DNA from 3 places in the Sporolactobacillus sp. KGMB 08714 genome. Region 1 is predicted to be linked to each of the others. Evidence: riboswitches for the same ligand, from Rfam matches in the RefSeq annotation. Region 1 holds a riboswitch; each other region holds the start of a gene.
What was found. A riboswitch is a leader RNA that binds a small molecule or an ion and turns the genes downstream of it on or off. The one in region 1 is predicted to bind S-adenosylmethionine.
Positions count from the first base shown of each region.

Region 2: another riboswitch for S-adenosylmethionine. It lies ahead of Q6A92_RS00315 (ABC transporter substrate-binding protein); the one in region 1 lies ahead of Q6A92_RS09250 (peptide ABC transporter substrate-binding protein).
Region 3: another riboswitch for S-adenosylmethionine. It lies ahead of metK (methionine adenosyltransferase); the one in region 1 lies ahead of Q6A92_RS09250 (peptide ABC transporter substrate-binding protein).

Region 1 covers NZ_JAUUBW010000017.1:27,070-34,472, reverse strand. The annotation lists gene Q6A92_RS09260 (hypothetical protein) at 1-235, opposite strand, end outside; gene Q6A92_RS09255 (hypothetical protein) at 656-910, opposite strand; SAM riboswitch class I at 1,263-1,373, shown strand; gene Q6A92_RS09250 (peptide ABC transporter substrate-binding protein) at 1,469-3,124, shown strand; gene Q6A92_RS09245 (ABC transporter permease) at 3,520-4,437, shown strand; gene Q6A92_RS09240 (ABC transporter permease) at 4,434-5,468, shown strand; gene Q6A92_RS09235 (OsmC family protein) at 5,507-5,884, shown strand; gene Q6A92_RS09230 (Ig-like domain-containing protein) at 6,418-7,403, opposite strand, start outside.
Region 2 covers NZ_JAUUBW010000001.1:61,827-69,229, forward strand. The annotation lists gene Q6A92_RS00290 (class II fructose-bisphosphate aldolase) at 1-351, shown strand, start outside; gene Q6A92_RS00295 (AAA family ATPase) at 435-1,046, shown strand; gene deoC (deoxyribose-phosphate aldolase) at 1,401-2,123, shown strand; gene Q6A92_RS00305 (amino acid permease) at 2,414-3,796, opposite strand; gene Q6A92_RS00310 (hypothetical protein) at 4,022-4,213, opposite strand; SAM riboswitch class I at 5,310-5,417, shown strand; gene Q6A92_RS00315 (ABC transporter substrate-binding protein) at 5,596-7,158, shown strand; gene Q6A92_RS00320 (ABC transporter permease) at 7,232-7,403, shown strand, end outside.
Region 3 covers NZ_JAUUBW010000067.1:32,822-40,224, forward strand. The annotation lists gene Q6A92_RS18290 (TIGR01212 family radical SAM protein) at 1-221, shown strand, start outside; gene Q6A92_RS18295 (tetraprenyl-beta-curcumene synthase family protein) at 287-1,354, opposite strand; gene metK (methionine adenosyltransferase) at 1,617-2,843, opposite strand; SAM riboswitch class I at 2,977-3,082, opposite strand; gene pckA (phosphoenolpyruvate carboxykinase (ATP)) at 3,297-4,880, shown strand; gene ytkD (RNA deprotection pyrophosphohydrolase) at 4,937-5,461, opposite strand; gene Q6A92_RS18315 (Fur-regulated basic protein FbpA) at 5,628-5,804, opposite strand; gene tagH (teichoic acids export ABC transporter ATP-binding subunit TagH) at 6,366-7,160, opposite strand; gene Q6A92_RS18325 (ABC transporter permease) at 7,177-7,403, opposite strand, start outside.

The DNA of each region.
Region 1 (7,403 bases):
CAGTCAGGTAAACCGGAAAAGTTATTCCCTTTGCCAGGGTATATTTATCAAACGGCCCCAGCCAGTCATGAGCAATTAAACTTGAGGCATCGCGTACCATCAGATCGTCATCCGGTCCGCCCGTAAAGCCTGCAAAAACTCTGAAATCAGATACCATAAAGATCCTGAAAATAAGTACCAGCAGAAGATAACTTACAAAGAGCGCCTTGGGCGTACAATATCTCCTTAATCGCAATTTTAAGCCCGCCTTTTACAAAAAATTCCAAACACTTCATTATGATTTTCTATATATAATCTCTATCTTGTCTTTTTCAAAGCATTTTTTGTCAATCTCTGCCCTTCGGCCCATTCCGCAGATCGACTCTTTTTTTCTGCATGCCGGAAGATATTTAATTTCCGCGATCCCTCCCCAGCCTGTTCCGTGAAAATAACCGTTGAACAGTTCTGAATTTTTCAGGAAGCTGCCGAGTTGCCAATGCCCGGCCCGATAGATAAAATATACATCGGCCGGTTTTGAAGTCAGATGATGAAAACGCAGGTCTACATGAGTATAAGTCTTCAGTCTGTGCGCGGTCAATATATAATCCGACCTTCAGTTTTCTTAAATTATTAACATTCAGATTAACGAGTATTTGCCGTCTGGATCGATCAGCTTCTATTTTTTCATATCCGGATAATAATCGGTTCCGTCCAGATCCTTAATTCCAAGGGCATAGAGATAAGAACCCATGGATGAACCGTCAATGCGATCCAACGGGCATTCGGATCTTGTTTTTTTACTCTGTACCGTTGATGGCAGATTGTTATTGAACCTATCTCCAAGACCGATGTTGACGGGATTAACAAACAAACTTGAAATCATGATGACGATGAAAATAAGCATAAAAGCCAAATAATAGCGCAGTCTCACATAGCCCTTTATAGACTTAAAATCAACTGTTATAAAATAGAAGAGTCCAATCAGCAAGCTTGAAACAGTACATTCGACTAACAGACTTGCTTCGGGTAAATTACGATAACGTTCATATACTTAGATAAACAGATGCGATTCCACAAGCTATTTCGATACGATAAGTCACATAAGAAAGCAAAATCAAAACTGGTTAAACCAAGAGTGTTATTGATGCCGAATTTAAAGATATGGTATTGACATGGGATAAGTATGGATTATAATATTAGACAATGATCAGAGTAGCAAAGTTCCGGAATATGCTCGGTAATAGTTAGTAGACACAGTTTACTACAATTAAATAACAAATATATTCTTATCCAGAGCGGCGGAGGGACTGGCCCTATGAAGCCCGACAACCAGCACGTGTTGTGTATGGTGTCAATTCCAGGAGTACATCGTTATTGTGCTCAAAAGATGAGAAGAGATAATGGCAAGTCACTCTTCTCTGGCTTGTTTTTATTTTGGTTAAAATTTGGTGGCGTGTTTAACTGTTATCCATTAGGAGTGAGCAAAGAGATGAAGAACAGAAGAGTAACGCAAATACTCTTAACAGCAGTCGTAGTTCTGTTATTATCCGGATGTAGTTCAAATAGTCAAAGCAGCAGCAATTCCGAAAAACAAGGTTTAAGTGATACGCAAGAAATCACGATCGCAGATAGTCAGGAGTTAAACAGTATTGATCCGTCGAATGCAGTGGACTCTAACAGCCAAGAAGCAATTAATAATATCTATGAAGGACTCTACCGTCTTGATAAGAACAACAAGCCCATTCCTGAAGGAGCGGCAGCTCTCCCTGAAATCAGCAAGGATGGTACAACTTATATAATAAAACTAAACAAAAAATCAAGATGGTCAAATGGTGATAAAGTAACGGCTAACGATTACATTTTCGCATGGAAGCGAGCTATTACTTCTAAGAATGCGGCCGAGAACCAAACATTCTATACGTTTATCAAGAATGCAGATCAGATTATTGCAGGTAAAAAAACCGCTTCAACACTGGGAGCAAAAGCAATTAACGATGATACAATTTCGATTACGCTGAATCACGCAACTCCCTATTTCTCGTCAATCTTAGCAAACCCGGTCTATTATCCGTTAAATGAGAAGTATGTAAATAGTAAAGGAAAGAATTTTGGCTCAAATAGTAATAATGCGATATACAATGGTCCATTTATTCTAACGGGTTTTAAAGGTCCCGGAATTGGTGGCAATTGGACTTATGAAAAAAACTCGAACTATTGGAATAAAAAATCGGTGAAATTGAATAAAATCAATGTTGAAGTGCTCAAGGATACAAATACCGCGATTAATCTTTATAAAGAAGGCAAGCTGGATCAAGTAGCTATATCCGGAGAATATGCCCGTCAGGAGGCTTCTGATCCAGGATTTATTTCAAAGAATGCTCCAACACTAGCTTATATAACACCGAATCTATCACGTAAAGTATATAAAAATGAGAAATTAAGAGAAGCACTTTCTCTGGTTATTGATCGAAAACAATTAGCAAATAACATTATAGGCGATGGTTCTAAACCGGCGACGGGTATCGTTCCGAATGGTCTGTACTTTGAACCTAATACAAAGCAGGATTTTGCCAATGTATCCGGTAATCATTTGCCAACAAATATTGCAAAAGCCAAAAAGCTCTGGGATCAGGTTAAAAAGGAGCTGCATATTAGTTCACTGACTATTAATCTGGTAACATTTGACTCCGATAGAATGAGAACTGTATCAGAAAATTACCAGAATGCTGTGCAAAGTAACCTAAAGGGAATAAAGGTGAACATTAGTGTCAATCCAGTATCTGTTTTCATAAATAAAGCGACAAGCGGAAATTATGATCTCGCTTTATTGACCTGGGGGGCCGATTATCCTGATGCTTCCAGTCTGTTAAAACTGTTTGTTTCTGATTCCGGTAATAACTGGGGAAAATATGCCAGCAAAACGTATGATGATGCAGTGAAAGCTGCAGATGTTACAGATGCGAATAATCCTGAAAAAAGATGGACCGACCTTTTGAAGTCACAGAACATTATATTGAAAGATTATGGAGTTATTCCAGTCTACTTTCAAAGCAGTTCGCTTTTACAGAATGTAAAACTAAAAAATGTCAACTTTTATAGCAGTGGACCGAGTCTTGATTTTAAAGATGCATATTTGGTAAAATAATTGTCCCTGTCGATAGACATAGGGCCAAATTCAGGGAAACAGCAGCAGGCCGGATCTGAATATGAATCCATTCACTTTGGCTGGTCCGATCGATATTTGATGAAGCAATTAAATCGCAGAAATATAAATTGAATCTCTTGTAAGCTTTGTTTTCTTCAAAGTGGAATTTCATTCTGTAGATGCTGTCTATTAAATCTTAAGAGGAGATGTCCTTTTAAGATTTTTTATTACCAAGTTAGAGAAACCAAAGCTTCAATATTATTTTTATTTTAACAGATCCACTATTTGCATATTAAGAAGAAATGAGAAAAAAGTATAAGAACAAGATTAGAACGAACATTCATTTATCATGGTGGAGGTGACATTTTGTGCGTGGATTTGGCAGTTACATTCTAATGCGAATAGTTTATATGTTTATCACCCTTTTTTTAATCATTTCAATTACCTTCTTTTTAATGAAATTGCTGCCTGGATCGCCTTATGCAAACCCGGAAAAGTTAACCCCAACACAAATTGCATTATTGAACAAACAGGTTGGTTTAGACAAACCAGTTGTGGAACAGTATTTTATATATCTACGGAATCTGATGTCTGGAAATATGGGTGTCTCTTTTCAGTTTAATAATCAACCCGTGTCCGCCCTGTTAGCCAGTCGGATTGGACCGTCACTTCAATTGGGCATTCAGGCTATTGTTCTTGGAACGGTTGTCGGAATAATATTAGGTGCGGTGGCCTCCATAAGACAAAATACTTGGATTGATACACTTTGTTCTGTCATCGCAATAATTGGGAAATCAATACCCAATTTTGTTTTTGCGGTTGTCATGCAATATCTGTTAGCTGTTAAATTGAGATTATTTCCCATCGCCATGTGGGATGAGGGAATCAAGTCAACCATATTGCCGACCCTTGCGCTTGCCATGTCGCCGATGGCTGATGCTGCCAGATTTATTCGGACAGAAATGGTTGAAGTTTTGCATAAAAATTTCATTGAATTCGCAAGAGGAAAGGGAATGACAGCACTGACAGTTGCTTTCAAGCACGGGCTGAGAAATAGTTTAATACCGCTCGTGACATTGCTGGGTCCAATGGCAGTTGATTTAATGACAGGTTCGCTTGTGATAGAAAATATTTATGCTGTTCCTGGTATTGGTGAACAATTTGTTAAGTCAATTATGACTGATGACTACCCAACAATTATGGCTGTAACCATCTTGTATTCAGCAATGTTAATTGTTGTTATTTTAATTGTTGACCTGCTGTATGGATTAATTGATCCTCGTATTCACATCCAAGGAAGTGGGAAAAGATGACGGAAAAGGACTTGAGTCTAAAGAAAGTGTCGGGTAGTGAATTTGTCTCATTACAAAACTCTGAAGGACAAGAATGGGAAAAAGCTTTTGGGCCTTCATTAAATGTATTTCAGGACTCATGGCGAAAACTTAGGAAGAACAAAGGTGCAGTTATTTCATCATTCGTCTTATTCGTTTTTATTCTTATCTCCATTCTTTCAATCTGGTGGACTCCGGCTAATCCGATTAAACAAAATGCTGATTACAGCTATCTGCCGCCTAAGATTTATGGGAGTACTTTAAATGGATTGAATGGTACCGCATTAGTTGCAGGAAAAAGGGTTGATGTATATAAAAAAGCAGGTGTTCCAAGTGATATAAATTATGTCTTTGGTACTGATAAATTCGGTCGTGATGTATTATCACGGTTAATGGTTGGTATCCGCAATTCTTTAACCATTGCTTTTGTCTATGTACTTCTGGTTTTAGCAATTGGTGTCACATTTGGCCTTATGTCAGGACTTTACGGCGGAAGAATTGATCTGGTGATGCAACGAATTATTGAAATCATTTCAGGGATACCTAATCTAGTCGTGATGGTTCTGTTGCTTTTAGTATTGCAACCAGGTATCTTCTCAATAATCTGTTCAATGGCTATCACAGGTTGGACTTCAATGGCCCGTGTCGTTCGAGCCCAAACCTTGAAATTGAGATCCGAAGAATTCGTGCTTGCTGCGAGAACACTTGGAGAGAACAATTTAATCATCGCTGTAAAACATATATTACCTAATATTTTGGGGCTGATTATTATCCAGATCATGTTCAGCGTTCCCTCTGCGATTTTTTTTGAAGCATTTTTAAGCTTTATCGGACTTGGTCTGCCTGCTCCGATACCATCTTTGGGGACAATGTTGAACGATGGATATCAGACGTTCCTCTACATGCCCTATTTAATGTGGATTCCTGCTGTAGCGCTTTCTATTCTCATGATTTGTTTCAACTTATTGGCTGATGGCTTGCGAGATGCATTCGATCCGAAAATGGAAAACTAATGGGATACAAATATTAATCATACAGGAGGGTTTTCAAAATGAAACTAGTTAGTGTAAAAGGCCATGTTGAACTGGTAAATGAGAATAATAATTGGATTTTATCAAAAGAAACAGGATTTTCTCCATTAGAGACTTTAATTGCTGCAACGGCTGCATGTAGTACTTATGTCTACTTAGGGATTCTTGATAAACAAAGAATTGATTGTACTTTGCAAAGTGTTCATGTCGATTATGAAAGAAACGAAGATCAGGAATTATGTCCCGTTTCAGAGATAAACATTCAATTTTTATTATCAGTTGATTCGGCAAATGAAACAAAGGCCACGAAGGATCTCCAGTTAATTGCAAAAAACTGTACAGTGGCTCGTTCCCTAAACCCTGAAATTAAGGTGGTTGAAAGTGTCCAATTTGTGTGATCATTCTCTTAGAATGTTGAAAAACTTCTCAGACAAATTTTCAGTGATGTTATCGAACAGTACCAGCCCGCTTAGGTCACATACATTAGAACTGACTGTTGATCTATCATTCCGGAAAAATTTGCTTCAGCCGAGCTAATTGTCTATCCTTTTCAATTGTACACTTAGTGATCGCGTGGTCGTGGTTAAGATCAAGATCATTTATTATATAAAAATATATGGCTGCTGTCGAGCAGTCCTTTTAAAAATTCATTTTTGATTAACGTTAACTTGACTAAGTCACTCAAGCCCCAGAATTTTGGCATCCTTACATTTTTTCACATACTAAACGATTTTCTTTGTTTTAAAAGAGTGAAATTGGTTCCACCGGCTATCTTAACAAGACAGTCTTATTTTGGATGGTCGGTGGACACGTCTCCGTCAAACCAATAGCCTATCATTTTCTGGACATTAATGAGCAGCAGTAACAACTTTGTAGAGCGCGAAACATATAAACAACCCCCATCCCGAATATTCTCGAAATGGGGGTCGTCTTAAAAATTGTAGTTAAAGGAGAAATCCATATCGACAGGCCCGCTTATACCGCTCACACTGCCATTATCCGTATACTGCCACAGGTCGGTATCGAAGCCCGGGCCGCTGCTTGCCGAGTGCCAGGCTGCCGTCCAAACGAGCAAATCCGGATTTGATTTTTCCAGCACTGAAAGACTGATGTTGTTTTCGTAAAAACTTAAATAGGAATAGATTCCAAGCTTAGTGATGCCGTCTTGCTTCATCTGATCAAGAAAGGCATTGACACTGTTCGTTATTGCGGTACTCGAGGCACCGTTTGTGATCTCGACGTCAACGAATGCATAGCCGTTAAACCCGACGCTTTTCAATAAAGCTGCGAACAGATTGGCTTCTTTTCGTGCATCCGACGCATTATTAGTGGACTGGAAAAAATGATAGGCATTTGTTTCCAGCCCTGCGGCCCTGGCGGCTGTCACATTGTTTTTGAATGTCCAGTCCGTAAATGACGATCCTTCAGATGCCTTTTGCACAATAAAATTGATGCCCGAATTTTTTACGGATTGAAAATTAATGGCACCGTTATTATTGGAAATATCGACACCTTTTTTCAATGCGCCGCTTGGCAGCTGGCTGGCATAGACCGTCCGGCTGACAGCCGCCTGTTCCCCGTTAACTCCGGTCTCCCGTACCAGCAGCGTATGGCGGCCGGCGCTTAACGCTGTCTTAAGGTCATATTGATAGCCTGAGTTATGATTGCCATAGGCCGGATATTTCTTGTAAACATCCGGCCGCACCAGGCCGTATTGCGCTCTTCCGACTATCTTGCCGTCGACAAAAACTTCAACCTTGCTGACACCGCTGCCATTCACAAACCAGCCCTTAACCGGTACAGTTCCCTGAACGGTGCTGTTTTGTTGCGGGCTGTCAATCGTGCCCAGGGCCGGGGCATTGCGTACAGTCACTGTTCGGGTGACCGCGGACTGCGCTCCGCCATTTTCTGTTGCTC
Region 2 (7,403 bases), on a different contig from region 1:
GCCGTCGGTATTGGCACTCATCACGGACAATTCAGGTCCAAGACCCAGCTGAACTTTCCATTGATTGAAGCCTTGCACAAAGTCTTATCGGTTCCCATGGTAGTTCATGGCGGAACCGGTGTGAATGAAAAAGATTATCATCGATTGACAGAAAACGGTATCAGAAAATTTAACGTGGGCACTGAACTGTTGGTTACTTGGACAAAAACAGCTCAAGAAAAATTCAAAACAACTGAAGTCAATGCTTCCCTGAGGAACAATATCGTGCCTTGCAATGAAGCTGTCCACGATATAGTATTCCACAAGATTAATTTATTCATGAACAAAAATAATAATGTTTTAATGGCATAATGTACGCCGAATCTATAGGCTGACTAAAATAAGGATCCATATTGAGTGTATGATCCTTATTTTATTTTGGGGAGGCAAGGATTATGGCAGCAAAAAAAGTATTGCTTTTGATTGCAGGACCGCCGGGAACGGGTAAAACATACCTCGGAGACATGATAGAAAAAGAGATCGGCCATTTTGCCAATGTTAATATGGATAAGATTAAAGAGGCTAATTATGATCAGTACGGCTTTGATAATTTAGATGAAAAGAAAAAGGTTGACCGTCAATCGCTGCAGGATTACTTTGAAGCAATTGACGAAGCGATGAAAACAGAGCGCCATATTTTGACGGATTATCCATTCAGTGACAAACAAAAACCCGCACTGGAAAACTCAGCAAAACAATATGATTATGTCCCGATTACGATCCGCCTTTATGCAGATACTGATGTACTGTATGAGAGACAGCGAAAGAGAGATCTCGATCCGACCCGTCATCTTGGCCATATAATGAATCATTATCACTATGGCGATGTTTTAGATGATCATTCGAAAGCGGACGGTTTGCCCACAAAAAAATTGTTCAGCGACAGAATGAAAGTACGCGGTTACAATACATTCAGGCTAGGCTGGTTATTGACTGAAGACGTCAATGATTTTTCTAAGGTTGATTACACAGACTTGCTGAAGAAATTAAAACAATGGATTGAATAGGTTTTGGGTTTTCCGATCCGGCTCCGAATAATCGCTGCTTTTCCGTTGCCTGATTTAAGGCAGGTGAGCGACAGCCTGAGTCCGCCGTCACGATTCCAGAGGGCCGTGCAGCTGCTCCATTAGAATGCAGAGCTGATGGACCGGCCATCCGGGAATCATTCGGGACAGGGACTGCGAACGAGAACGAGATCTATCAATGAAATAAGTTCAAAGCTTCAGAACGCCGACGGATCGAATCAATGAGACATAAAGAGCAGGTTCACCATTTTCACTTTTCCGGTCTGCCGTTCGATTAATTCCGGATGTATAATTAAGTCAATTGATAGATATCTTTATCTAAAGGAGCGCTGTTAAATGACCGAATATACCCTTGATGAGCTGTGCAGGCTCATCGATCACACCAATTTGAAGCCCGATGCAACGAAAGAGGATATCGAAAAATTGTGCAGGGAGGCAAAAACGTTTCACTTCAGAATGGTGGCAGTTAATCAAGTGCAATCCGGTTTTTGTTCCCAACTGCTTAAAGATACGGACGTCCACGTCGGAGCAGCCGTCAGTTTTCCGCTGGGCCAGACCTCGATCAAGGCGAAAGCAGCAGAAGCTAGAGATGCACTTGACAATGGCGCAGATGAAATCGACTATGTGATAAACATTGCGGAAGTGAAAAATCAGAATGATGCCTATATAAAGGAAGAAATGTCTCAAATTGTTTCGGTTTGCCATCAGTACGGAGCCGTCTCCAAAGCTATATTTGAAAACGCTTATTTGACTAAAAGCGAGATTGTTAAGGTAGCGAACATTGCTAAAGAAGTACGTCCGGATTTTATAAAAACTTCGACCGGATTCGGCCCAGGCGGTGCAACCTGTGAAGACGTGCGTCTTATGAAACAGACAGTGGGGACGGCTGTGAAAGTGAAAGCAGCCGGCGGCATACGCGATGCGGAAACATTTATTAAAATGATTGAAAGCGGAGCAGAGAGAATCGGCTGCAGTTCAGGCATAAAAATCGTGACCGGGCTTAAGAAAATAATGGAAGAAACGGGTAAAGCATTCATCGGCATTGACCCGAATATTTAAACGCGCGTCAGACAGCGGCCAACTGCAAGTGTCCGCAGCCGGTCTTTCAGGATGTGTTTTGGTTGGTCGGCATTTGTTGAAATTTCATGTTTTCATCATCTCATCTTCATTTTTAACATGGGATATCCAATCTTTTAGTAAGTGATGACTATGCCCGCGTAACAGCTATGAAAAAGACCGGATCATCATTAAATTAAGAGCGGTTAAATAGCGGACATCCGGGTCACGCAAAAATTCTGCAGCGGCATCCGGCCTGTAAATGACTACGGGCAGAATACAGTCAAACAGACTTATGCCTGCTTGTGTTGTTGAGTGCCTTGCTTTTTTGCCTTCCTTATAAGATAGGCCGCCACAAGCAGCACGAACCAGACCGGTGTAACGAACAAAGCAATGCGCGTATCTGCGGCGAGTGCCAGCAGGACAATAACGAAAACAAAAAAGGCAAGAATAATCCAATTTATATAAGGTGAAAAAGGCATTTTAAAGGTATTTTTTCTGGCTTCCTCGGGTTTTAATTTTCGAAATCTTAAATGTGCGATTAAGATAATACCCCATACCCAGATAAAGCAAATAGTTGCTATGCTGGTTACAAGGGTAAAAACGGTCGTTGCATTGGGAATGATATAATTAAGCAGCACACCGATTAAGAGCATAATGACTGATGCAATTAATGCGGGAGCAGGGACGTTCCTGCTGTTCAGGACTTTTAATTTGCCTGGTGCTTCACCGCGTTCGCCAAGCGAATACAGCATTCTGCTTGTACTGAAAATGCCGCTGTTACATGAAGAAGCGGCGGACGTCAGGACGACAAAGTTAACAATACCGGCTGCACTGGGTATTCCGACCATTGTAAAAACCTGGACAAACGGACTGCTTGAAGGACTGACGTCATTCCAGGAATAAATTGACATGATCATTAAAAGGGCGCCGATATAGAAAATCAAAATTCGAATCGGTATGTTGTTAATGGCTTTAGGAAGCGTTTTGTCCGGGCGATCCGTTTCCCCGGCCGTAATGCCGACAAGCTCTATGCCGACAAAAGCAAATACGGCCATTTGGAATGAAAGGACAAATCCGGTAAACCCGTTAGGGAAAAATCCGCCGTTGGCCCATAAATTTGAAAAGGCGGCGTGCGTCTCATGATTGTGAAATCCTGCCAGTACAAGAACCAATCCTATTGCAATCAAGGCTAAGATTGCAATAATTTTTATTAAAGCAAACCAAAATTCAATTTCACCAAAAGCTCTGACAGTCGACATATTCAGAATAAATAAGGCAAGAACGCAGATAAGCGCCGGGATCCATTGCGGGACAGCCGGAAACCAAAATTGGATGTAAATGCCGACGGCCGTTATTTCCGCGATAGCCGTCGCGATCCAGCAGAACCAATAGGTCCAGCCGGTAATGAAACCGGCCCACGGTCCTATGAATTCCTCGGCAAATGCGGCGAACGAACCGGTTGTAGGCCGATAGATGAGCAATTCTCCTAAGGCCCGCATGACGAAGAAAAGAGCGATACCAATGATTAAGTAAACGAGTAAGATGGAGGGACCGGCTAAGTGAATGGATTTTCCGGCGCCCAGGAAAAGTCCAGTCCCAATGGCTCCGCCGATAGCCATTAATTGAATGTGCCGGTTCTTTAAACCACGATTTAATTTTTTATTCTCTGACATAATTCCTCTTCTTTCCTGAATGAAACTTCAAAAAAAACAGTTTGAACTTCATATTCTGCTGAACCTCGGCTTCATGAAACAGCGCTGAATCCCAGATGGCGGGCATAACCGGGCATGCTGAGAGAGACATAAAGGGGGGTGTGTTCTCCTGTGAGGGTTCGTGGCGGGAACGGCGAGGTTCGATTCCCGTTTTAGAGTTTCCTGAAAGCGGGCAGATCAATGCCTTTATCTATGGAAAGTGTTGGCAATCAGGAGCTTTGTTAAACAATACAGCCGTTTAATTTTGCCGCCGCGTGATGAAGGGCTGGCTGAGCTGGCCGGCATCTGTTTCCCCAAGACGGTCCGCTCCGATGGTGCCACACCGGTAAAGACAGTCAAAATCATCTTCAGCGCCGGCATCGGCTTTTTAACAAACAAAATAAATACTCATGCTCCCGGTTAAAACAATGCCTGCATCGGCCAGATCGTGTATGCCGTACCGGTTTTTTTAAGTAAACGACGGCATCGTAAGGCTGCCGTCGCAACAAACGAACAGGATCAGGCTCTATAAAAATATGTAGTCATCCGTCTGGCATCCTCATCAGCAATGTGCGGCCTGCTAAGATAGCCGGAATAAAACAGGACCCGCTCATCAGCATCTCACAGGAAAATTTAAAATTCCTCAGCTGTTATATACCATAATTATCTATTATAGAACAACAGGGAACCTTTGAGCAAAAAAATTTCTTGTCATTGGAATTTGTAGACGGGGAACGGCTGCAGAATGAGCAAGCAGTTTCGGACATTAATAGGAGTGCCTCTTTAGCTTATTGTCCTGCTGTGCCGTCAATGGATGTTCGACTCTTCCTGAAACCATCTATCTTTTGAAAGACGGAGAGCGTTTCCGTGACTAACAAACTTCTGCAGCAGTCGATAAAATCCTGTCGCGGTTGATAAACCGGGTGTAATAGCTGAAGACCGATTAAGCACCGCCGACGACCGATAAACTGCTCCGAACGGTCGATAAACCGGGTGTAACGACCGATAAACTCTCTGTGACGGTCGATAAGGAACTGAAATCCACTCTATGCAGCCGGGCCGCCGGCCAGTATCGCCCCGCCAAGAGTTTATCGCCCTGAAAAAAGAATGAATCGCCCTAAAGCAGCGGACAATCGCCCTAAAATGGTCGCGATCCGCCCTGTTTTGGCCAAGTATCGCCCCGCCAAGAGCTTATCGCCCTGAAAAAAGAATGAATCGCCCTAAAGCAGCGGACAATCGCCCTGAAATGGTCGCGATCCGCCCCATTCAAGCGGAGTATCGCCCCGTCGATAGCGTTTTCACATCGCGGTCCGACAGGATACCCATTTAAAAATATTTTGCAGCAGTATGCGACATTTCTGAATCTCTTTTCAGGCCGCATGATTGTTTGTCAAAATGGATAATGCTATAAAAGTCTATAGGATTAATGCACTTAATCATTGACATCGGAGGCTTAACAATTTATTATTAATCACATCAACTTAATATGCTATATTTCTTATCCAGAGTGGCGGAGGGACTGGCCCGAGGAAGCCCGACAACCAGCACATTGGCGTGTATGGTGTTAATTCCAGGAGAACGATTGTTGTTCTGAAGATAAGAGGGACGGATGACAAGCCTTTTTATCTTATTTGGCTTGTTTTTTTGTTTCCGGAGTGCGGGAGGGGGGCTCGTCCTGAGAAAAAATAATAAATGGATGGATCATCATTGTTTGAGCAGGTTTATTTAAAAGAGAAAAAAGGCTGTATGATTTTATTATTTTTCTACGAGGGGGAAGAGAATTGAAAAAGCTGCTGCTTACTTTTTTTGCCGTGCTCTTGATCGCGTCGCTAACGGCATGCGGTTCGGGTACAGCATCATCAAGCAAGGGAAGTAAAGAGGGGGGATCGATTACCATTGCTGTATCAGGGGATCCGGATGTTCTGAACCCGAATTACGCCAGCGACCGTGTCACCCTGACTATTCAGCAAGCCCTGTTTGCTCCGCTGTTTTATATCAGCGGCCGGAAGGTTATACCGGCGTTAGCCGATAAACTGACAGTATCAAAGGATCAAAAGACGTATAAACTCATACTCAAGAAAAATTTGAAGTGGCAGGATGGGAAACCGTTAACGGCCAAGGATGTTGTCTTCACGATCAATACGATCCTCGATCCAAAACAAAACAGCGATCTTCGCGGCAACTTTGTTTTTAATAATGAGCCGGTCAAAGCGGTTGCTTTAGACAATCAAACGGTTCAGTTCACGCTTCCGACGGTTGCCCCTTCTTTTCAGTTGAATCTGGAACAGCTCTTTCCGATTCCTCAGCATGTTTTCGCCAACGAAAGCAATCTCCAGAAAAGCACAAAAAACAACCATCCGATTGGATCGGGACCTTATCAGTTTGTCACCTATAAACCCGGCCAGTATGTTGAATTGAAACGATTCGATGGTTACTACGCAGGAAAACCGCATCTTGATAAAGTAGTCTTTCAGATTGCGAAAGATCAGAACGCGGCCAATCTGGGCCTGCAAAACGGAAGCATACAGTTGAAAGCTATTCAGCCTGAAGATGTGGCTAATGTGACCGGCAAGGGGAATGTTGACGTGGTTTCCTACCCCGAATATCGTCTGAACTATGCGACCTTCAATGAGAATGTACCGGCGTTTAAAAACAAAACGTTTCGCCAGGCTATTTCCTACGCGCTGAACAGGGAAGATATCATAAAGTCAGCCTACGGTTCTAATAAATACGCGGTTCCGGCATCTTCTATCTTTACTTCAGATGTAAAGTTCCAGGATACCAATGTTCAAACGTATCCATATAATCTAACCAAAGCGAAACAGCTTCTTGATCAGAGTAAGGTAGATAAGAAGAAGCCGTTTACCATTCTTTACCTGAATAATAATAAGGCTCAGGAAAGCATTGCGCTTTATTTCCAGCAGCAATTCAAGAAAATCGGTTTGAATTTGCAGCTGAAGCCGACGGATCCGGCGGCCTTTACCAACATTGAGCTCGATCGTAAGAGCACGGCCGACGGTATTTTACTCAACGGCTATATTATGGGACCTGAAGCCGATACGTATAAGATGCTTTTCCAGTCGGCCTCGCAATATAACTATGCAAACTATCACAACGCTGCGCTCGATAAAGTTTGGGATACGGCATCCGTTGAGACAAACCAGACCAAACGATTCGCTGAATATGATCAGATTCAGAAACAGCTTGCAGATGATGCGGTACTCTACCCGATCTCTTATGACGATGCGCTTTTTGCCATCAGTAAAAATTATGGCGGCATCGATGCCGCCAAACCGCAGCCGGTGACGATTTTAAGAGATTTATCCAAACTTTATTTGAAATAATAATCAATTTGTGTCTGTTAGGATCACGGACTTGGTGGCGACACCAAGTCTGCTTTTTTGGGAGGAATAAGGATTGATGAGAATGGCAGTCAGACGCGTGCTTCAGATCATTCCATTGCTGTTTGTAATTTCTATTATCTCCTTTGCACTGATTAAATTATCGCCGGGAGATCCGGTAAAGATGTTTGTCACCCCCAATATGCATCCGGAAGATGTCGAACGGATCCGGAAAAGTCTCGGACTCA
Region 3 (7,403 bases), on a different contig from region 1:
ATACTTATGTGAACCTGGTCTGCGACCAGCTGGAAATCCTGCCGCCGCACATGATCATTCACAGACTCACCGGGGACGGTCCCGCCGATCTGATGATCGGTCCGATGTGGAGCCTGAACAAATGGGAAGTGCTTGACGCCATCGACGACGAGCTGGCGAGACGTGACAGCTGGCAGGGGAAATATTATCGGCCTCAGGCTGCCCGATCGCCCGAAAACTGAATGCTGCATGAAAAATTGAAGAAGGCGGGCACTCGAAAGGGCGCCCGCCTTCTGGTCTGCTGCGTTCAGACGCTTTGCCGCAGCCTGCGGTAAATCCATCCGTTGACAAAGAAAAACAAACCGCAGCCCCCGGAACGCCGAATTAATTTTCTGGCCAGAACCCGTACATTGCGCTGCCTGGCCACTTTTCTGTCTGCGAGATAGATGCCGAGCAGCCCGCGATTGATCATTTTGTGAAAGTTCCGGTCCGGCATGCCGTCAATTGCCGCATCCGCTTCCTCAATAAAATGATTAAAGCGGGCCATCATTTCTTCCTCACTGTTGTAATAAAAGCAGAAGTTGAGATCCCCTTCCTGTTTATCCTCTTCCTGATCAACAAAATAATCCATTAAAATATGCAGACCCTGAACCCATGGAAAATAACTGTTCTTGATCGTCTGAACGAGCTGCCCCATCTCACGGCCCCGGGCAGCCGCATAGGATACGATGCAGAAAATGCCGAGGGTGGAACCCGAGCAGGCAGCAAATTCATACCAGCTCATTTCAGGAAATCTGTTCTTATACTTCTGAAACCAGGCGATCAGCCGCGGAACGCGCTGATCCTTTTCGACATGTTTGTGCACCTGAAGATCGCAATAAAAACCGGCCAGCTCATGCAGTGCCGGCTGAATGTCGCCGAGCGCAGTCAATCGGGACAGAACGCCCTGACAGGTCGATACAAGATCCTGAAGATAACCGCCGTCGGACGAGACGTCCCGATATTGATAATAATCGGACGGGCCGGTGCCCGGAGTCAGCGCGTGCAACATGGCGCTGTGAAGCCTGCGGAAGTCCACGGGATCAAGCGATACGCTTCTGTCGCACAGATTGTCCAGATAATCGCTGATCGTCTGGTAGGCAACGATAAAAGAAATCACTTCGCTTCTTTTTTCTCCGGCGAGCAAGCTGTAAATAGCGCCGCCTTCACAGTGGAACGCTTTCGTCTGCAGGCTTGCGAGCGCCTGTCTGCGCAGTTCCGGGTCCGGAATGGCGCGCGCTTTCTTTTTCCAGTTTTCAAGCTCGCCGTGTACTTGCGGAAGCACTTTCCGATAAATTTGCGCCATCAGCCGCAGCGGTCCGGATGGTACGGCCATGAAGAATACCTCCTTTGCCCGTCTTAATTTGTCTTTCTCTGAACCGTCTACACTATGAAATAGTTTTCGTCTCCGCGCCGTCGAATCCGTCTAAAAAATTATTTTAGCGATACGGCCCGGCTCAATCTCCTTTTTATTATAATACACTATTATCGAAAAAATTTTCGTTTCTTGTCGTACGCCCGGCTTCAATTTTCCCGAATCATTTAAAAAGCCGTTTTCCGCTCTCAAGCCCAACGGAAAACGGCTTTAATCATGGTTTTTATTTTTCGGATGCCGAGGAACCCGCCAGAACCTGCTGCTTCAGCAATTCGGCCTTATCCGTTCTTTCCCACGGAAGATCAATATCGGTCCGTCCGAAATGGCCATACGCTGCTGTCTGAAGATAAATCGGCCGGCGCAGATCAAGCATTCTGATAATACCCGCCGGACGCAGATCGAAATTGTCGCGGATCAGTTCTACCAGCCGTTCTTCCGCCGCCTTCCCTGTCCCGAATGTATCGACGGAAATCGAAACAGGCTGAGCCACACCGATCGCATAGGCAAACTGAACCTCGCATTTATCGGCAAGGCCTGCCGCAACAATATTCTTGGCCACGTAACGCGCGGCATAGGATGCCGAACGGTCGACTTTCGTTGCGTCTTTGCCCGAAAACGCGCCGCCGCCGTGATGGGCATATCCGCCATAAGTATCGACAATGATTTTGCGCCCCGTCAGGCCCGCATCGCCCTGCGGCCCTCCGATGACAAAACGTCCTGTCGGATTAATGAAGAATTTGGTTTTACTGTCGATCAGGTCCTGCGGCAGTGTCGGATAGATCACATGATCAAGCAGATCCCTTTTGATTCTGGCTTCAGCCACATCCGGATCGTGCTGTGCCGAAACGACAATCGTGTCAATACGCGCCGGACGGCCCTCTTCATCATACTCTACCGTTACCTGCGTCTTACCGTCCGGCCTCAGGTATGTCAGTTCGCGGCTTTTTCTGACGTCGGCCAGGCGTTTGGCCAGTTTATGCGCGAGTGAAATCGGCATCGGCATCAGCTCGGGTGTTTCGTTAACCGCAAAGCCGAACATCAGTCCCTGGTCGCCGGCTCCGATCGCCTCTATCTGGTCATCCGTCATTTTCCCCTCACGCGCTTCAAGCGCCTGGTTCACGCCCTGGGCAATATCCGCCGACTGCTCCTCGATCGATGTCAGAATCGCACAGTTCGAAGCATCGAATCCGTATTTGCCGTCGTCATAGCCGATGTCCCTGATCGTCCGGCGCACCACTTTCGGTATATCGACATAAGTCGATGTCGATATTTCTCCCGTGACAAGAACGAGGCCGGTGTTTACGGCCGTTTCGCAGGCCACGCGCGCGTTGGGATCCCCTTTCAGAATCTCATCAAGAATCGCATCTGATATTTGGTCGCAGATTTTATCAGGATGGCCTTCCGTCACCGATTCCGACGTGAACAGTCTTCTTGAATACTTTTTCTTCATTTTCCTTCCCTGCCTTTCAGACATTATATACAAAATAGTTATAACGGTACCCGATCCGTGACTTTTCTTTTAATAAGGCATGAAAAAGGCCCGTTCCCTTGTGTAAAGGATTAGGCCGTTTCTTATCACGCATCTCTTATTAATCAGAAGAAAATTTCTCCTGCAGGTTAGCACCGTACCGCAAGCGGCCGGTTGCCGGGCTTCACCGGGCCTGTCCCTCCACCTACTCGGAATAAGAGCAGCCATATTATAATTCCCATAATAACGCAGGGAATTACCACTGTCAATGAAATTCCGCCGCCTCTTAAAGGGCGGTTTTGAGCCATACCATTATGCCGGTGCGTGCAGGAGATTCCGGCAATTTTTCCGAAATAATTATGGTTCACTTTTTAAGTGTGCTATACTTTAGGTGTCGAAAGTATGATGGCTATAAAATGAGGAAGGGATGTTAATATGAATGTGACGGTTTCCAATACGCTCATCTCTGAACTGTTCAAAGCGAAAAATACCTTTGTGAATCTGTCTTCTGCAGAACTTGTTGAGAAAGCGCTCGCTAAAAATGAAGGCGCTTTAACGGACAAGGGGGCACTGGCCGTGACGACCGGAAAATATACAGGACGGTCCCCCAAAGACAAATTCTTTGTAAAAGATGAAACAACAGAAAATCGGATTGACTGGAATCGAAACCAGGCGATCGGTGAATCTGTTTTCGTTAAGCTTTATCAGAAAGTCGTTCGCTACTTGAACGATCAGCAGGATCGTTTTGTTTTTCAGGGTTTTGCCGGAGCCGATCCGAATCATCGTCTCTCCATTCAGGTGGTCAATGAATACGCCTGGCAGAATCTGTTCTGCCGTCAGCTGTTCATTTGCCCGACTCCGGATGAACTGAAGAGCCACAGTGCCGATTTCACCGTTCTTTCCGCCCCCGGATTCAAAGCAGATCCGGCGATTGACGGTACCCGTTCGGAAGCATTTATCATTATTTCCTTCACGCATCGCATCGTTTTGATCGGCGGCACCGAATACGGTGGCGAGATCAAGAAGTCGATCTTTACAGTGATGAACTATCTGCTTCCGCAGAAACAAGTTATGTCGATGCACTGCTCGGCAAACCAGGGAAAGAACGGAAAAGTCGCTTTATTCTTCGGCCTTTCCGGCACAGGAAAAACGACTTTATCAAATGTTCCCGACCGTGATTTAATCGGCGATGATGAACACGGCTGGTCGGATCAGGGTGTGTTCAACATCGAGGGTGGCTGCTACGCAAAAACAATCCGGCTTTCAAAAGAAAAAGAGCCGCAGATTTACAACAGCATTCAATTTGCCACTGTTCTCGAAAACGTTGTCATCCATCATGATGACCGCAAACCGGATTATGACAACGGTTCTCTGACAGAGAACACGCGTGCTGCCTACTCACTTGAAAATGTCCCGAACGCATTGATTCCGAGCGTCGGCGGACACCCGAATGCCATCATCTTCCTGACGGCGGATGCATTCGGCGTGCTGCCGCCGATCAGCCTGCTGACGCCGGAACAGGCTATGTACCAATTCCTGTCGGGATACACAAGTAAGCTGGCCGGAACCGAAAGAGGCGTGACCGATCCGGAGGCTACCTTTTCAACCTGCTTCGGAGCACCGTTTATGCCGCTTCCGGCATCGACCTACGCCGAACTGCTGGGTGCAAGAATCAAAAAGCATCACGCGGCTGCCTATTTGGTCAACACAGGCTGGACGGGCGGACCGTACGGCGTCGGAAAAAGAATGCAGCTCTCCTATACTCGATTGATGATCCAGGCTGCGCTTGAAGGCAAATTTTCCGATACGGAAACGGTCACGGATCCGATCTTCGGCCTGCACATTCCGAAAAAATGCCCCGGCGTTCCCGACAAAGTCCTGCTGCCGTGGGAGACGTGGTCCGACCGGGATGCATACGATAAAAGCGCCCGGCAGCTTGCCAAAAAATTCAAAAACAACTTCGGCAGTTTTCCTGAAGCATCCGAAGCGATCCGCTCTGCAGGGCCGCTGGCTGAATAATAAATGTGAACAATCAAAAAGGCATTGCCCTTTATTTTCGAGGGCGATGCCTTTTTTTAATCATCAAATGCATCCCGATGCACATGAAGAACCCGGCGGCCGCCGAATTTCCCGGCAGCGATCGCCTTCATTGATTCGGAAAGCACGCGGTCTTTCATCAAAAAACTGTATCTTCCGTCCGTCGCAAGCGAATCGGGCAGCCTGCTGATAAATCGCGGACCTCCGGTTTCCAGATAGCTTTTTTTCAGTTCGATCCGATCGATCTCGCCATAATAAATATTCTTAACGATGGAATCGGTTTTTCCGTCGACACGATACTGGCCGACTGGAAACAGGCGGCCGATATGCGCCCCCGTCTCTTCATCGACTTCCCTGCGCGCAGCATCGTCGGCATTTTCACCCTTCTCCACTTTACCGCCCGGGAATTCGAGGCCCCGGCGCAAATGCAGCGTGAGCAGCCATTGTTCATGAAAACGGCAGATGACCCAGACGTGCTTCGGCCGATCGGAAAACGGAAAATCGGCAACAGCAAGACTGACCCTGTTTCCGTAAAAATCCTCAAATGTTTTAATCGCAGCCAAAAAAAATCGTCTCCCCGGTTTTTCAGCGCCTTTCCGCTCCGCCGGCTCTTTTTATTTCGGCAATTTTCGCCCGCTTTTTGCTCATGGATAAAGGCGCCCGTTGCTCATTATTGTACCACGTTTTTCCGCATACTTCTCCGCTTTTGTCCGTTTTCGCGCGCTGCACTTATCCGATATTCCTTTTCTGCCATTTCTGATAGCGTTTCCATTCATTTTCAAGCTCAGACAGCGTCCATCTGTTCAAGCTGCCCGGATCGCTGGTCGCTCTGTTTTCCTTCAGCATTTCAATCAGATATTTTTTCCGATTTTCCACTGCGGTTCTTAATAAATTAACATTATTCATCCTCTGATCGGGCCGCCGGATAAGTAACCGTTTTCAAAAAGATCCGACGCGCACCCTTCACTCCTTCCATATTATCAGAACGCCGTCTCGGCCTTTCCCGATATCATTTCCGTCCATGCCTATCTAAAACCCGGCTGATTGCCAAAACGCAATTCCAAAAAATTTCAGCGTCTCCGTATCTTTGAAAGCATCTGTTCTCTTTAAACGGAACACCGCCGGACGCAGACCTTGCCGCATGGATTCGGATACTTTTTATCTGAAATCAAGAATGTACTTATTTTCACAAATTTAAATACTAATATATATATTATATATCAAATATACGGAAAAGTATGCAATTTCAGCGAAAAAAAAGCGCTTCTTATAAAAAATCAGAAATGAGGTTTCGGATTGCCGAAAAACGGCTATATGATTACTAACCCTAACCCCAATACACTTTATGTATCATCCCGCTCCTGTGAGCGGGATTTTTTCATAGGGCAGATGTTTCCGCTCCGATCCGTACGATACGGAACGGAGACCGGCTGCCTGCGAAAAGCAACACGCGCCTCTCACGACGCATCAAGCATTGACCATGCGGCTCCGCCTGACTTTCTCCTGAAAATCCATTTGTTCCTGCCGCGTCATTTTCTTGAAGTCCTTAATAAACGCTTCGTATTTGGGCATGACGTCCTTCATCCGTCCGTAATCGTCAACGCGTCCGTACTGAATCCACAGCGCCTTTTCACAAAACTGCTTCATCTGACCGATCGAGTGGCTGATAAAGAAGATCGTCTTCCCGCTTTCTTTGAACTCATTCATTTTATCCAGACATTTTTCGGCAAAGGTCTGATCCCCCACGGAAAGCGCCTCATCAATAATCAGAATATCGGGATCAATATGGATCGAGATGGCAAAACCGAGTCTCGACCGCATCCCGCTTGAGTATGTTTTGACCGGCTGATCGATAAAATCGCCGATATCGGCAAATTCAATAATGTCAGGTGTCAGCTCTTTGATTTCATTTTTATTGAAGCCGAGCATCAGACATTTCAGCTCAATATTTTCTTTTCCGGTCAATTCACCCTTCAGACCGGAAGCAATCGCAATCAGTGCCGTTTCGCCCTTGACGGTGACCGTGCCCGATGTCGGCGGAACAACGCCGGCAATAATGTTCGACAGCGTTGATTTACCGGAGCCGTTGACACCGATAATGCCGATGACATCGCCTTTTTCCGCCTCAAAACTGATATCCCGAAGCGCGTAAAACGACTTGCCGTAGCTCTTCGGAGAAATAAGATCAAGGATTTTCTCAGAATTTTTAGTGTACATCTTATATTTTTTCGTGACGTGACTCACGATAACCGATTTTCCCATAATGAACCTGTCCACCTTACAGATAGTCTACGAAGTGATCCCTGAATTTCATATGGATCACCGAACCGAAAATGAACATCAGAGCAATGACGGCCCAGAAATAAATCGTATACTTAATGTGTTCGATGCCGTACCACGAGATGCCGAGAAGGGAGGCCCGATACCCCTCAACAAGATAGTACATCGGATTGAGCAGCATCACGTTCTGCAGAAAAACAGGCAGCCGCGACGGTGCCCAGAGAA